DNA from 3 places in the Bacillus sp. M13(2017) genome. Region 1 is predicted to be linked to each of the others. Evidence: riboswitches for the same ligand, from Rfam matches in the RefSeq annotation. Region 1 holds a riboswitch; each other region holds the start of a gene.

Region 1 (4,869 bases):
TCAAAAGTGAGGTGTATAGTTAATGAAGTTAGTTATTCCGAAGCAACATGGTGCATGGGCCATGCTTGTTATTCCTTTTTTATTAAGTGTCATACTTGGGAAACCTACTATTTATCATATTCCATTGTTTTTAGCGTGGTTTTTTATCTATTTAGCCACGTATCCATTTCTTACGTACATAAAGCAAAGACGAAAAAAAGAGTTTTTACAAGCTGCCATTGTTTATTTCAGCATTGCGTTCCTATTTGGGATGATTTCTTTATTATATGAGTGGCGAATTCTTTTATTCTTAATAGTAATGATTCCATTATTTATAGTGAATATGTATTACGCCCGTCAAAAAAATGAAAGAGCACTATTAAATGATATTTGTGCAATCATTGTGTTTTGTATCGGTGGGTTAATTAGTTATTACTTTTCAATGAAGCAAATCGATCATACAGCTTTATTCATTGCACTTATTTCATTTTTATACTTTTTAGGTAGTACGTTTTATGTGAAAACGATGATTCGTGAAAAAAATAACCCGAAGTATCGTCTTATATCTTGGGGATATCATATCTTATTAACGATAATTGTATTTGCGATTAATCCGTGGTGTTCTCTTATTTTTATACCAAGTGTCATTCGAGCAATTGTGTTGTATGGCAAAAAAATTTCTATTATAAAAGTAGGAATTTTAGAAATTGCTAATTCTGTATATTTTTTAATCATAACGGCAATAATTATGAAGTATGCCATTTGAAAAAACTTCCCATCAATTGATGGGAAGTTTTTAATCTTTTTCTAAAATGTGAACGGTGTACTCGCAACGTTGAATAGCTTGTTCAACAGCATAAAGTGATTGTTCAATACGAGCGCGATTAAAATCTTTTTCAACTGTTTCGAGCGCTTCTTCTAAACAATTTTTAGCTTCTTGTAATGATTGAAAAGAATCTTGTACATATCCGCGAGCATTTTGATGCATTTCATAATCCTCCTTGCATGTTCGTATATGGGTAGTATGAACAGTAAGGAAGAAAATATAATTTGTTATATTTATTATATTTGTTTGACAATTAAAGTGGAATTACGTATAGTAAGAATTAAGTGAATATTTTCTTATCCAGAGAGGTGGAGGGACTGGCCCGATGAAACCCAGCAACCGCGATGCAGGTGCTAATTCCAGCAGAACATATTTGTTCTGGGAGATAAGACGAAGATATATACGTAACTTCTTCTTATCGGAGAGGTTTTTTTATTGCAAAAAAACCGATTACGAAAATTTATATTAAGAAGAAAGGGGTTGCGCATTACTGTGACACTCGAAAAATACGTAAAACTGCGTAGTACAGTTTATGAATATATGATAGAGCAAGATAAGCCGATATCATTATTAGATATTCAAGAACATATCGTTTCGCATCATGAAGGAAAATTCACGAAAAAGATGTTGCATCAATTTTATTTATCAAGATTATTAGACGAACTAAAACTGGATGGGAAAATTACATTAGCTGATGAATATCTCTATGCTGAAAAAGGGGTATTGTATAAGGCGAGAAAAGGGAGCTAAGCTCTCTTTTTTTCTTAAAATAACGGAGTATGTAGAGTAAAAGACTGCTAAAGCAGCCTGATACAGGGAATGGTGTTGAGTGTGTAGTGTCAAAAATTGAATGTGCCTGAAAGAGGCAATTCATATCGGCTGCAAATGAAAAGAGACACCTTCGCCGAATAGGTGTCAGTCATTTTGTCATATAGACTTGCTATTTGACAGTTATTAGAATAACATGCAGGGGCTCTAGAAGTCAAAAGGGAATTAAAGGAAGAGGTGTTGTTATGTATGCTTATTTAATAAAAGAACTATATAGGCATATTCCGAAATATATTATTGATAGAGGATATAAATATTATGAAGATGGACATGTAGAAGATGTTGAAGTACATGATAATAAAGTATTTGCTTTTGTGAATGGTAATGCAGGAAATTATGAAGTCGTTATCGACCTCAAAGATTTTTCAGAAAGTAACTGTGAGTGTCCCTATGAAAATTATTGTAAACATATGGCGGCAGTTGTTTATGATATTCAAGGCACTGGTGAGAGTGCAGTTAAAGAGAAACTGAAAGATTTAGAAAAGGAAGAGTTACTTACTGTATTAAACCGTTTATTACAAAGTTCGAAAAACGTGCAAATTGTAGAGAAGTTGTTAAAGAAGGGGAAACTTTAACTTATAGAGGGAGTTGTTATGTAGTGAATGTACTAATTGTATACGCTCATCCTAATCCTTCAAGTTTTAACGCGGCGATTTTAAATCATGTGCAAAAAGGACTACAGGAAACAAATCATTCAGTTACCGTACTTGATTTATACAAAGAACAATTTGATCCAGTCCTCGTATTTCATGAAGAGAAGAAAAGACGTGATTTAGTAAATGAAGAAGAAACAGCTCGGTACAGAACGTTAGTAGAAGAAGCAGATACACTTTTATTCATCTATCCAATATGGTGGTGGGGGATGCCAGCAATTTTAAAAGGATTTATCGATCGTATTTTCGTAGCTGGATTTGCTTATAAATATGAAGGGGTTCTGCCGAAAGGATTATTGCAAGGGAAAAAAGCGTGGGTTATTAATACGTTAGACTCGCCTCTATGGTACGTCGCATTGTTATATCGATCAGCAGATTGGATTATGATGAAGAGAGGTGTTTTACGTTTTTGTGGCATTCGCGATATAAAACGGTCAGTGTTTCAATCTGTGAAAACGAGTAAAGTATCAAAGCGTGAAAAATGGTTATTACAAATAGAAGAAAAGGCTCGTACATTATGAATGAAGTCGACCGTATTATAAACTGTGTTCAGTATGATGGCGAACTTTTTCGGAAGTATGTTACGCGTTTACTTCAATTGAAAAAATGCAGCGATACATTTCAACAAATTCAAATTGAGTTAAGAAATGACTACTTGATAAGAGGAATTTGTGAAAGAGAAGTTGATGAGGTAGTACGGGGAAGTAAAGAATATGAAATGCATTTTTTTCCTAAAGTATTACAGTGGAATTTTTTGAGGGAAAATCCATATCTAATTGAAAAAGTGTGTGAAGATTTTTTTGCGTTTGAGGCATTACATCTTAAGGACGTAGAGTGGAATACAGTTATAAATTGCATGGGAAATAAATGATTTATTATGTAAAAAAACTAGTATAAAACTAGCTTTTCGTTTAAATAAATAAGAAGTATAGACTAAATGATAAAACCCGCATATAGTAAGTTCACAACACAAAATCCCATAATGTCACGAGCACCTAAACCAGCTATCGCTAATGCTGGTAATGCCCAGAAAGGTTGAAAGGAACGGTATTTGAATATTGATCTAGTTGATTAATATGCAGCAAGTGCAAAAGGATTTTATTTTCTTTTGTGGAATGTTATTTATATTTACCTTATTAAAATTTAGAAAGGAGAATATTTATGAAACATTCCTTAATGGAGACAAATTCAGAACCAGAAAAGAAAGAATCGTTGCTTACACGATGTGCAAATATATTTTCGAGATGGTCTCAGAAATATGTCCCGGATGCCTTTGTTATTGCAGTGCTGCTCACTTTATTTACTTTTATTATAGCTTTGTTGATGAATCCCTCAAATCCGTACAAAATCGTAAAATCTTGGGGGGATGGGTTTTGGACTTATTTAACGTTTACAATGCAAATGGTATTGCTAATGGTTACAGGGATGACGTTAGCTTCTGTCCCGTTTATTAATAGAGCCTTGCAGTCTGTTGCAAAGTTAGCCGATACACCTCAAAAGGCCTATACGATGACATTTTTGATCAGTGCAATTGCATACTATATCAATTGGGGTCTAGCCGTAGTTGTGGGAGCTATCATTGCAAAGGAAGTAGCAAAAAAGAATGCGAATGCACATTTTCCATTACTTGTAGCAGCTGCTTATGCTCCGACAGCCTTATATAGCGCAGGTCTCTCCAGTTCTATTGGCCTGACAATTGCCACAAAGGATCATTTTCTTGTAGATATGATTGGAATTATTCCTACCTCACAAACAATCTTTAGTTACTCTACTTTAATTATTTTTTTCACTCTATTCATCACGATGCCAATTATTATTGTACTTATGGCTCCTAAAAGTGGGATTATCAGCTATAAAGCAATCGAAACTGATACAAATTCTTTTGTAAAACCTCCTCAAAAAAGTTTAACTCCTGCGGAAAAACTGGAATGGACACCAGTTTTAGGAATAATATTAGGCGCAATCGGCACGTTGTATTGTGTTTATGAATTCATGAACGGTCATAGTTTAGATTTAAATATCATTAATTTGTTTTTCTTGTCACTTGGTTTGCTCCTACATGGTTCTCTTGGTAACTTTGCACAAGGATTCAAAGAATCTGCGCAATCCATTTCTCCAATTATCTTACAGTTTCCATTTTATGCAGGGATTATTGCTGTTTTAGGTAGTTCAGGTTTGGGAAGCTCAATCATTGAATGGATGGCATCCATTGCGTCAAAGGATACATTTGATATATTTACATATTGGTCAGCCGGGTTGGTAAACTTATTGGCGCCATCTGGCGGGGGGCAATGGGCTTTACAAGGACCACTGCAGGTCCCGGCAGGATTGAAGTTAGGTGTAGATCCGGCTACTATCGCTATGGCGGTAGGTTGGGGGGACGCATGGACAAATTTGATTCAGCCGTTCTGGGCATTACCTCTTTTAGGTGTGCTGGGATTGAAAATTAAAGACATTATGGGTTATTGTTTCATTCTTTGCATTTGGGTTGGCATAGTTACAAGTTTATTGATGTTATTTGTATATTAGCTTTAATAGGAATGCCAATACTATCAAGTAATACTATTAAAATGAAAAAACCTA
Region 2 (4,869 bases), on a different contig from region 1:
TGCCTGCAATGGAAATTTTCTCTCCTGAAACTTTTGCATCTCGCACTAATTTTATTAACGAGTGCTCTTCCGTAGCACTTTCAACACGTTTTATTTTTGTCGGAAGCAATTTACCTACATCACTCATAATAGGATGATCAATTTGTTTTTTATACGTATGTACAGACGTTGCAAGCAAAACCGTATATGCGACAATGACCACTGCTATCTTTCTTTTTTTCAAAGGACACTCTCCTTATTAGCAACAAAAAGAGATACCCGTTCTTTCAGGTACCTCTCTTGACAGTGATTACTTTGCTGCTGGCAATTGTATTGGATCAAATTTATCATACGATGTAAACTTTGCATCCGTAATAATGTGCGCTTTATCCTCACCATTGCTACTCATAACCATATCTATCTTTGCTGATTCATATTTAAATTCTTTTGTAATAATATATTCCCCATCTATTTCTTCTATCTTTGCATTTTGGCCTTGTAGCATTTGTTTCTGCTTTTCATCCATACTAGCTAGCATACTCTCTGTCTCTTGCCCTTTTAATGCAAACTTCAGCTTATAATTATCTCCACTTTTCTCCATCTTCACTTTATTTAAAATTTCCGATGGAATCTCTAAATTATCTACCATTCCTTGAGTCGCGTTCATTCCGTTAGCATTCAATTGTTCCTCTGGTACAGACATAATTTCACCCGTATTAGGATTTTTTAACTGACCAGCAATTTTGCCACCCACATCATAAACAACAACCTCTGTACCAGAAACATTCATTTCAGAACGAGAATTTTTTTTCTTCGGCTCTAGTTGCATTTTAGCCTTTATTACATTCATCTCTGTTCCTTCAGCCTTTATTCCCACATCATATGTCATCGTTACATTTTCTTCGTTTTTAAAAGCTTCATTCGCTTTATTAAAAACATCCTTCGCTGTTAATTCCTTTTCTTTCTGCACAACTTCTTTTTTCGGTTCATCAGTCTTTTTAGTTTTCTCATTACTACACCCTACTCCTAGACCGACTGCAAGTACTAAGCTTGAAATTAAAATAAATTTTTTCATAACATCCCCTCCTCCCCAAAAATAATATCATCTCTTTTCCTATGAAATCCATATAATTCTTAATATTCCTCTTTAAATTTATTTTCTATATAGCAACATGTTTGAGAAAAACTTTAAATATGTTGTAAATAATAACAACTCATTTCAGGAGGTCATTATGAAAGCTATTATTTGCACAAAGTATGGACCACCTAATGTTCTCCAGCTTCAAAATGTAGAAAAGCCTAAACCTAAAAAAAATGAAGTATTAGTTAAAATTCACGCAACAAGTGTATCGACTGGAGATTGTAGAATACGTGGCTTTAATAGCCCCCCCTTATTTTGGATTCCTATGTGGATCATATTAGGTTTCAGAAAACCGAGAAAACCTATACTTGGCGTAGAGTTATCCGGTGAAATCGAAGACATTGGAACAGATGTAACACAATTTAAAAAGGGAGATCAAGTTTTTGCATTAACAGAACTAAACCTTGGTGGTTATGCGGAATACACATGCGTGCATGAAAGTGGATTAATAGCATTAAAACCTACCAATGTGACATATGAAGAAGCTGCCGTTATTCCTTTTGGCGGAACTTCAGCATTACACTTCCTTAGAAAAGGACAGATAAAAAAAGGGCAACGAGTACTTATATACGGCGCCTCTGGGTCAGTAGGGACAGCTGCCATACAACTTGCTAAATACTTCGGGGCGACTGTCACAGCCATTTGTAGTAGTTCGAATTTCGATTTAGTAACAACATTAGGGGCAGACAACGTAATTGATTATATGAAAGAAGATTTTACTAAGCAGGGCGAGCACTACGATATTATATTTGATGCAGTTGGAAAATATAAAAAGTCTCTTTGTACAGATGCATTAATGCCTAATGGAAAATATGTATCTGTGAACGGAATGATGGCAAAGGTCAGTAAAGAAGATATGAACCTGCTAAAACAACTAGCTGAAACAGAAAAGCTAAAACCTGTTATTGATAGAACTTACCGATTAGAAGAAATTGCTGAAGCACATATATATGTAGAAAAAGGACATAAAAAGGGAAACGTTTCGATTACCTTAAAATAAAATATATTCTGAAAATATTATTGACAATTCTTTTTGTACGATTTACTATTAGTACCATATTCAAAACTACATACACATACTCTTATCAAGAGTGGCGGAGGGACTGGCCCGATGATGCCCGGCAACCGAGCTTATGACGTATAAGCTAAGGTGCTAATTCCTGCAAAACGATTTTTCGTTTTGGAAGATAAGAGAGGAATCTATTTCGTCTATTCGGCACCTCTCTTATTTTTGGGAGGTGCTTTTTATTTTGGAACGTATATGAAGGAGGATTTATAGATGAAAAAGGTATTATTAAGCATTGTAAGCGGAGCAGTATTGTTATTAGGCGCATGTAGCGTGAGTTCAAATAAAGAGGTAAAAGCATTAGACGAGAAAAAGATTACTGTCGGTGTAACAGGTGGACCACATGAACAAATTTTTGAAAAGGTAAAAGAAGTTGCAGCAAAAGATGGTCTCGAAATTGATATAAAAGTATTTAATGATTATGTAGCGCCAAACGTATCATTAGATGAAAAAAGCCTTGATGTAAATAGCTACCAAACGAAATCTTATTTAGATGTATTTAAAGCTGAACGCAATATGAAATTAACTGAAGTATTTTCAACAGTAACATTCCCTATGGGCGTATATTCTAAAGATGTAAAAGATGTAAAAGATTTAAAAGAGGGCGACGCAATTGCTGTACCAAATGACCCAACAAATGAACTTCGAGCTTTAAAATTATTTGAAAAAGCAGGGGTTTTAAAAGTTGATCCAAAGGCTACAGAAAAAGCGACTGCAAAAGATGTAATTGAAAATCCAAAAAAATTAAAGATTGTCGAATTAGAGGCATCTCAATTACCAACGCAACTAAGTGAAGTGAAAGCAGCTGCAATTAACACAAACTTTGCATTAGGTGCAAAATTAAGTCCAGCGAAAGATTCTATTTTCCGCGAAGGAAAAGATTCACCATATGTGAACTGGGTTGTTGTTCGTACTGAAAATAAAGATGATGCCGTTGTAAATAAATTAAAGAAAGCTTATCAATCTAAAGAAGTAAAAGAGTTTATCGAGAAAAAATTTGATGGTTCAGTTTTACCATCTTGGTAGGAGCTGACGATAATGATTGAATTACAAAACATATCCAAAGTATTTACAACAAAAAAAGGGAATGTTGAGGCTCTTAAGTCTACTTCCCTTAAAGTAGAAAAAGGCGAGGTATTTGGAATCATTGGGTATAGTGGCGCTGGTAAAAGTACATTGATTCGATGTGTAAATTTATTAGAAAAACCAACGACAGGAAATATCATTGTAAACGAACAAGACTTAACAACGTTATCGACAAAAGAACTAGCAAAAGCGAGACAAAAAATCGGAATGATCTTTCAAGGATTCAATTTACTTAAAACTGTTACCGTTTATGAAAATATCGCATTACCGTTACGGCTTGCTGGCATTCCAAAAGCAGAAATTGAAAAAAGAGTAGAAAAGTATTTACGCATTGTCGATCTTTTTAATCGAAAAGATGCGTATCCAAGCGAACTTTCTGGTGGTCAAAAACAGCGTGTTGCAATTGCTCGTGCGCTATCACATGAACCTGAAGTGTTATTAAGTGATGAAGCAACGAGCGCATTAGATCCAGAAACAACCGATTCTATCCTTGATTTGCTATTAAAGATTAACGAAGAAATCGGAATTACGATTTTACTCATTACACATGAAATGAATGTCATCCAGCGTATATGTGACCGCGTTGCTGTTATGGAACATGGATCTGTAGTCGAAAGTGGAACTGTAAAAGATATTTTCACAAACCCACAACATGTAACAACGAAGAAATTTGTAAATAGCGCATTTGCAGCGAAAATTCCAGAAGAGGTACAGAAAGAACTACAACGTACTGGAGAAATTGTAACACTTTCATTTATTGGCACTACTTCAGGGGAACCTGCCTTAGCCGTTGCCACAAAACGTTTCCAAGTGTATCCGAATATTTTATCCGGTAATATTACGCAGTTAAAACATGAAGCATATGGGAAACTAGTCGTTCATATGCAAGGGGAACAAAATGAAATCCACCGTGCTTTATCATTTTTACAAGAGCAAGGAATCATCGTAGAAGGAGGTAGAACAGATTATGGGAAACAAGTCCTTTTTGGATGAATGGGGTAAAGTCATATGGGAAGCCACAATCCAAACCTTTCAAATGACATCTATTTCATTACTCATCTCGATCCTTATTGCACTGCCACTTGGCGTCACACTTGTTTTAACGAGACCTGGTGGGCAGCGTGAAAATAAAATCATCTATCCTATTCTTAATACGGTTATTAATGTTATTCGCTCTCTTCCATTTATCATTCTATTATTCTTTATCTTGCCTTTTACAAAGTTTCTAATGGGAACATCCATTGGCGTGCAAGGTGTTATCGTACCGCTTGTCGTCTTCACAGCCCCTTATATCGCACGTTTAATGGAGACAGCTTTACTAGAAGTCGATCGCGGTGTCATTGAAGCCTACCAAGCGATGGGAGTCTCTACTATAAAAATCATTTGGCACGTCATGGTGAAAGAAGCTCGTCCCTCCCTTGTACTTGGATTAACAATTGCAACAATTGGCTTAATTGGCGCAACAGCAATGGCTGGCCTTGTAGGTGCTGGCGGATTAGGGGATTTAGCATACCGCTTCGGACATTTACGCTACGAGCCTGAAGTAATGTATGCAACGGTCTTTATTTTAATTATCCTCGTTCAAGGATTACAATCT
Region 3 (4,869 bases), on a different contig from region 1:
CTCTTCATTCGCCTCTACTACAACTTCACCCCAAGGATCCACAATTAAAGAATGACCTGCAAACACATTATTCGGATCCTTTCCTGCTCTATTACAAGCAACAACATAACACTGATTTTCAACTGCTCTTGCTTGCAATAGCAAACGCCAATGTGCTAAACGAACTAATGGCCATTCAGCTACAACAAATAATACTTTTGCCCCTTTAACAGTATGGACACGCATCCACTCTGGAAAACGAATATCATAACAAATTGTTCCAGCGCATTCAACATCATCTAGCTTAAATTCGCCCGTACCATTACCAGCTATTAAATATTTATGTTCATCCATAAGCTGAAATAAATGTACTTTACTATATTCATTAACTAGTTCTCCTTCCTTGTTTACAACATACATTGTATTTGTAACACCTTGTTCCGTTTGCTTCGCTATGGAACCACCAACAATATGTACACCATATTGTTTCGACCATTCTTTTAACTTTTCTTTCGTTTCCAATCCATCCCTATCTGCAATTTCAGAAAGTCTTGTTAAATCATATCCTGTTGTCCATAATTCTGGTAAGACGATAACATCTGGCCTTTCCTTCATAGCTTCGCTTATTTTATTTTTAGCATTCTCAATATTTTTTTCTACATCTCCAAAAACAATATCCATTTGAATACATGCGACTTTCATTTTGTCAGCCCCATTCTTATTTTTTCTTTACAAAATACTGGAAAGATTATATCATTTGTCACTAGAATTGTAACAACTTTCAAAAGAGGTGGAAAGTATGAAATTATTTCAACCTTCTGAGATAGTAACATCATTGCCGACACAATTTTTCGCTTCACTTGTTGCAAAAGTTAACAAAGTCGTAGCAGCTGGTCACGATGTTATTAATCTAGGTCAAGGTAATCCAGATCAACCAACACCGCAGCATATCGTAAAAGCTTTACAAGATGCTGCAGAAAAGACCATTCATCATAAATATCCGCCATTTCGCGGACATGAAAGTTTAAAAGAAGCCGTGGCAACATTCTATCAACGTGAATATGATGTAGTAGTAAATCCAAAAACAGAAGTTGCTATTTTGTTTGGGGGAAAGGCTGGATTAGTAGAGTTACCAGTTTGTTTTACAAACCCTGGTGATACTATTCTCGTTCCAGATCCAGGCTATCCAGATTATTTATCAGGAGTTGCTTTAGCAAAAGCACAATTTGAAACAATGCCGCTTATTGCAGAAAATAATTTTTTACCAGATTATACGAAAATCGATGACTCTATTGCCGAGCGTGCAAAATTAATGTTTTTAAACTATCCAAATAATCCGACCGGTGCTACTGCATCAAAAGATTTTTTTGATACAACCATTAACTTTGCTAATGAACATAATATATTAGTTGTTCACGATTTTGCTTACGGCGCTATTGGATTTGATGGTCAAAAGCCCGTGAGTTTCTTACAAGCAGACGGTGCTAAAAATACAGGTATTGAAATTTACACTCTATCGAAAACTTTCAATATGGCTGGATGGCGTATCGCTTTTGCAGTAGGAAATGAAAGTGTCATTGAAACCATTAACTTATTACAAGATCATATGTATGTTAGTATTTTTGGTGCAGTTCAAGATGCTGCCCGCGAAGCACTATTAAGTTCACAGTCTTGCGTAATAGACCTTGTAAATAGTTACGAATCTCGACGAAACGCTCTTATTTCAGCTTGTCACTCAATTGGTTGGAATGTAGACATTCCAACAGGGTCATTCTTTGCATGGCTTCCTGTTCCAAAAGGATATACCTCTGAGCAATTTTCTGATATTTTACTAGAAAAAGCACATGTTGCAGTTGCTCCTGGTGTTGGATTTGGTGAGCATGGCGAAGGGTATGTCCGCGTTGGTCTCTTGCATACAGAAGATAGATTACGAGAAGCCATTAATCGAATTGATAATTTGAATTTTTTCAAAAAGTAATTGACAACATAAAAAATATCTGACAAAATTCAGTTATCTTAAAAATTTAAACATTTCTAAATACTTCTTATCAAGAGCAGGTGGAGGGACGAGCCCGATGAAACCCGGCAACCGATCTACAATTGTAGACACGGTGCTAATTCTCGCAGCATTACGCTGACAGATAAGGAGCTGGTTGTAAAAAAACCTCTCCTTAGCTGAGAGGTTTTTTTATTTAACTAGGAGGTTATAACAATGAGCGGAATTATAGCGACATATTTAATTCATGATGATTCACATCACTTAGAAAAAAAGGCGGAACAAATTGCACTCGGTTTAACAATTGGCTCTTGGACTCATTTGCCACATTTATTGCAAGAACAATTAAAGCAGCATAAAGGCAACGTCATTCATGTTGAGGAATTAGCTGAACATGAACATACCAATTCGTATTTACGTAAAAAAGTAAAACGCGGAATTATTAAAATCGAATATCCGCTATTAAACTTCAGTCCAGATTTACCAGCGATTTTAACGACTACATTTGGAAAGCTATCACTTGATGGCGAAGTAAAATTAATTGACTTAACTTTTTCAGACGAGTTAAAAAAATATTTTCCTGGTCCAAAATTCGGGATAGATGGTATTCGAAATCTTTTACAAGTGCATGATCGTCCCCTTTTAATGAGTATTTTTAAAGGAATGATTGGACGAAACATTGGGTATTTAAAAACACAATTACGCGATCAAGCAATTGGTGGTGTAGATATAGTAAAAGATGATGAAATATTATTTGAAAATGCATTAACACCACTTACGAAACGCATTGTATCCGGAAAAGAAGTTTTACAATCTGTCTACGAAACATACGGACATAAAACGTTATATGCCGTAAATTTAACAGGACGAACTTTTGATTTAAAAGAAAATGCAAAACGTGCAGTAGAAGCTGGAGCTGATATTCTATTATTTAACGCATTTGCTTACGGACTAGATGTACTACAATCACTTGCAGAAGATGATGAAATCCCAGTTCCTATTATGGCACATCCTGCTGTAAGTGGTGCTTATTCAGCATCCAAGTTATATGGAGTTTCATCTCCATTATTACTTGGAAAGCTACTACGTTATGCTGGGGCTGACTTTTCATTATTCCCATCTCCATACGGAAGTGTTGCGCTAGAAAAAGAGGAGGCTCTTGCTATCTCAAAATATTTAACTGAAGACGATGCATTTTTCAAGAAGAGCTTTTCTGTTCCGTCTGCTGGTATTCATCCTGGTTTCGTTCCCTTTATTGTACGAGATTTCGGTAAAGATGTTGTTATTAATGCTGGTGGCGGGATACACGGACATCCAAATGGAGCGCAAGGCGGGGGTAAAGCTTTCCGTACTGCAATTGATGCTACTTTGCAAAATAAACCGCTCCATGAAGTAGACGACATAAATTTGCATAGTGCACTACAAATATGGGGAAATCCCTCTCATGAGGTGAAACTATGAGTATTCAAGTATTTTGTGATTTCGATGGCACGATTACAAATAATGATAACATTATGTCCATTATGGAAAAATTCGCACCACCAGAAGCCGAAGAAGTAAAGAATAAAATTTTATCACAAGAACTATCCATTCAAGAAGGTGTTTCTCAATTATTTCAATTAATACCTACTAATCTGCACGATGATATTATTCAATTTTTAATAGAAACTGCTGAAATCCGTAGTGGTTTTCATGAATTTATACAATTCGTAAAGGAAAATAACATTTCTTTTTACGTGATATCAGGTGGAATGGATTTCTTCGTCTATCCACTCTTACAAGGAATCATTCCAAAAGAGCAAATTTATTGTAATGAAACAGACTTTTCAGCAGAGTTTATTACAGTTAAATGGCCTCATTCTTGTGATGATCATTGCCAAAATCATTGCGGATTATGTAAATCATCATTAATCCGTAAATTAAGTGATACAAATGACTTTCATATTGTAATTGGAGATTCTATTACTGATTTACAAGCCGCGAAACAAGCGGATAAAGTATTCGCTCGCGATTTTCTTATTACAAAGTGTGAAGAAAATCATATTGCTTATACACCGTTTGAAACATTTCAAGATGTGCAAGCTGAATTAAAACTTTTGTTGGAGGTGAAATTATGAAACAACTTTTTCGTCAATGGTATGACTTGAGCGAGATAAAAAAAGAATTAACAACACGAAATTGGTTCCCGGCAACAAGTGGTAATATTTCTATAAAGGTTAGTCATGAACCACTTACTTTTCTTATTACAGCAAGCGGTAAAGATAAAACAAAAACCACTCCAGATGATTTTCTATTAGTAGATCATGTAGGAGTTCCCATTTTAGAGACTGAATTACGCCCTTCAGCAGAAACAATATTGCATACACACATTTATAACAATACGAATGCCGGGTGTGTACTTCATGTTCATACAACTGATAATAATGTCATCACAAATTTATATAGTGATGCAGTCACACTTCAAAATCAAGAAATTATTAAAGCTCTCGATATTTGGGAAGAAGGTGCAACAATTCAAATTCCTATTATTGAAAACCATGCCCATATCCCAACACTTGGAGAAAACTTCCGAAAGCATATACAAGGAGATTCGGGAGCAATATTGATTCGTAACCACGGTATTACCGTATGGGGCCGAGATAGCTTTGATGCAAAGAAGAGATTAGAAGCTTATGAGTTTCTATTCCAATTTCATATAAAACTATTATCAATTCAAGGAGGCGTTTCTAATGGCGCAAATTCGTATTCATGAAGTAAATACTCGCATTGAAAATGAAGTGGAAGTATCTAAATTTCTACAAAAGGAAGGCGTTTTATATGAGAAATGGAATATTTCTAAACTTCCTACTCATTTAAATGAAAATTATTCTTTAACAGATGAAAACAAAGCTGAA

Evidence for each region. Region 1 has a riboswitch for S-adenosylmethionine ahead of CGQ22_RS20855 (hypothetical protein). Riboswitches for the same ligand answer to the same signal wherever they lie in the genome.
Region 2: another riboswitch for S-adenosylmethionine. It lies ahead of CGQ22_RS29735 (MetQ/NlpA family ABC transporter substrate-binding protein); the one in region 1 lies ahead of CGQ22_RS20855 (hypothetical protein).
Region 3: another riboswitch for S-adenosylmethionine. It lies ahead of mtnW (2,3-diketo-5-methylthiopentyl-1-phosphate enolase); the one in region 1 lies ahead of CGQ22_RS20855 (hypothetical protein).

The regions. Positions count from the first base shown of each region.
Region 1 covers NZ_KZ268509.1:75,015-79,883, forward strand. The annotation lists gene CGQ22_RS20845 (YwiC-like family protein) at 23-745, shown strand; gene CGQ22_RS20850 (hypothetical protein) at 776-967, opposite strand; SAM riboswitch class I at 1,099-1,197, shown strand; gene CGQ22_RS20855 (hypothetical protein) at 1,298-1,555, shown strand; gene CGQ22_RS20860 (SWIM zinc finger family protein) at 1,819-2,208, shown strand; gene CGQ22_RS20865 (NAD(P)H-dependent oxidoreductase) at 2,232-2,807, shown strand; gene CGQ22_RS20870 (group-specific protein) at 2,804-3,157, shown strand; partial or broken gene CGQ22_RS20875 (TIGR00366 family protein) at 3,198-3,324, opposite strand; gene CGQ22_RS20880 (short-chain fatty acid transporter) at 3,448-4,815, shown strand.
Region 2 covers NZ_KZ268524.1:16,006-20,874, reverse strand. The annotation lists gene CGQ22_RS29750 (FAD-binding oxidoreductase) at 1-223, opposite strand, end outside; gene CGQ22_RS29745 (DUF6612 family protein) at 290-1,054, opposite strand; gene CGQ22_RS29740 (NAD(P)-dependent alcohol dehydrogenase) at 1,212-2,120, shown strand; SAM riboswitch class I at 2,200-2,314, shown strand; gene CGQ22_RS29735 (MetQ/NlpA family ABC transporter substrate-binding protein) at 2,400-3,212, shown strand; gene CGQ22_RS29730 (methionine ABC transporter ATP-binding protein) at 3,225-4,265, shown strand; gene CGQ22_RS29725 (methionine ABC transporter permease) at 4,240-4,869, shown strand, end outside.
Region 3 covers NZ_KZ268500.1:768,008-772,876, reverse strand. The annotation lists gene CGQ22_RS04495 (carbon-nitrogen family hydrolase) at 1-681, opposite strand, end outside; gene CGQ22_RS04490 (pyridoxal phosphate-dependent aminotransferase) at 779-1,957, shown strand; SAM riboswitch class I at 2,022-2,127, shown strand; gene mtnW (2,3-diketo-5-methylthiopentyl-1-phosphate enolase) at 2,192-3,436, shown strand; gene CGQ22_RS04480 (2-hydroxy-3-keto-5-methylthiopentenyl-1-phosphate phosphatase) at 3,433-4,092, shown strand; gene CGQ22_RS04475 (methylthioribulose 1-phosphate dehydratase) at 4,089-4,727, shown strand; gene CGQ22_RS04470 (1,2-dihydroxy-3-keto-5-methylthiopentene dioxygenase) at 4,705-4,869, shown strand, end outside.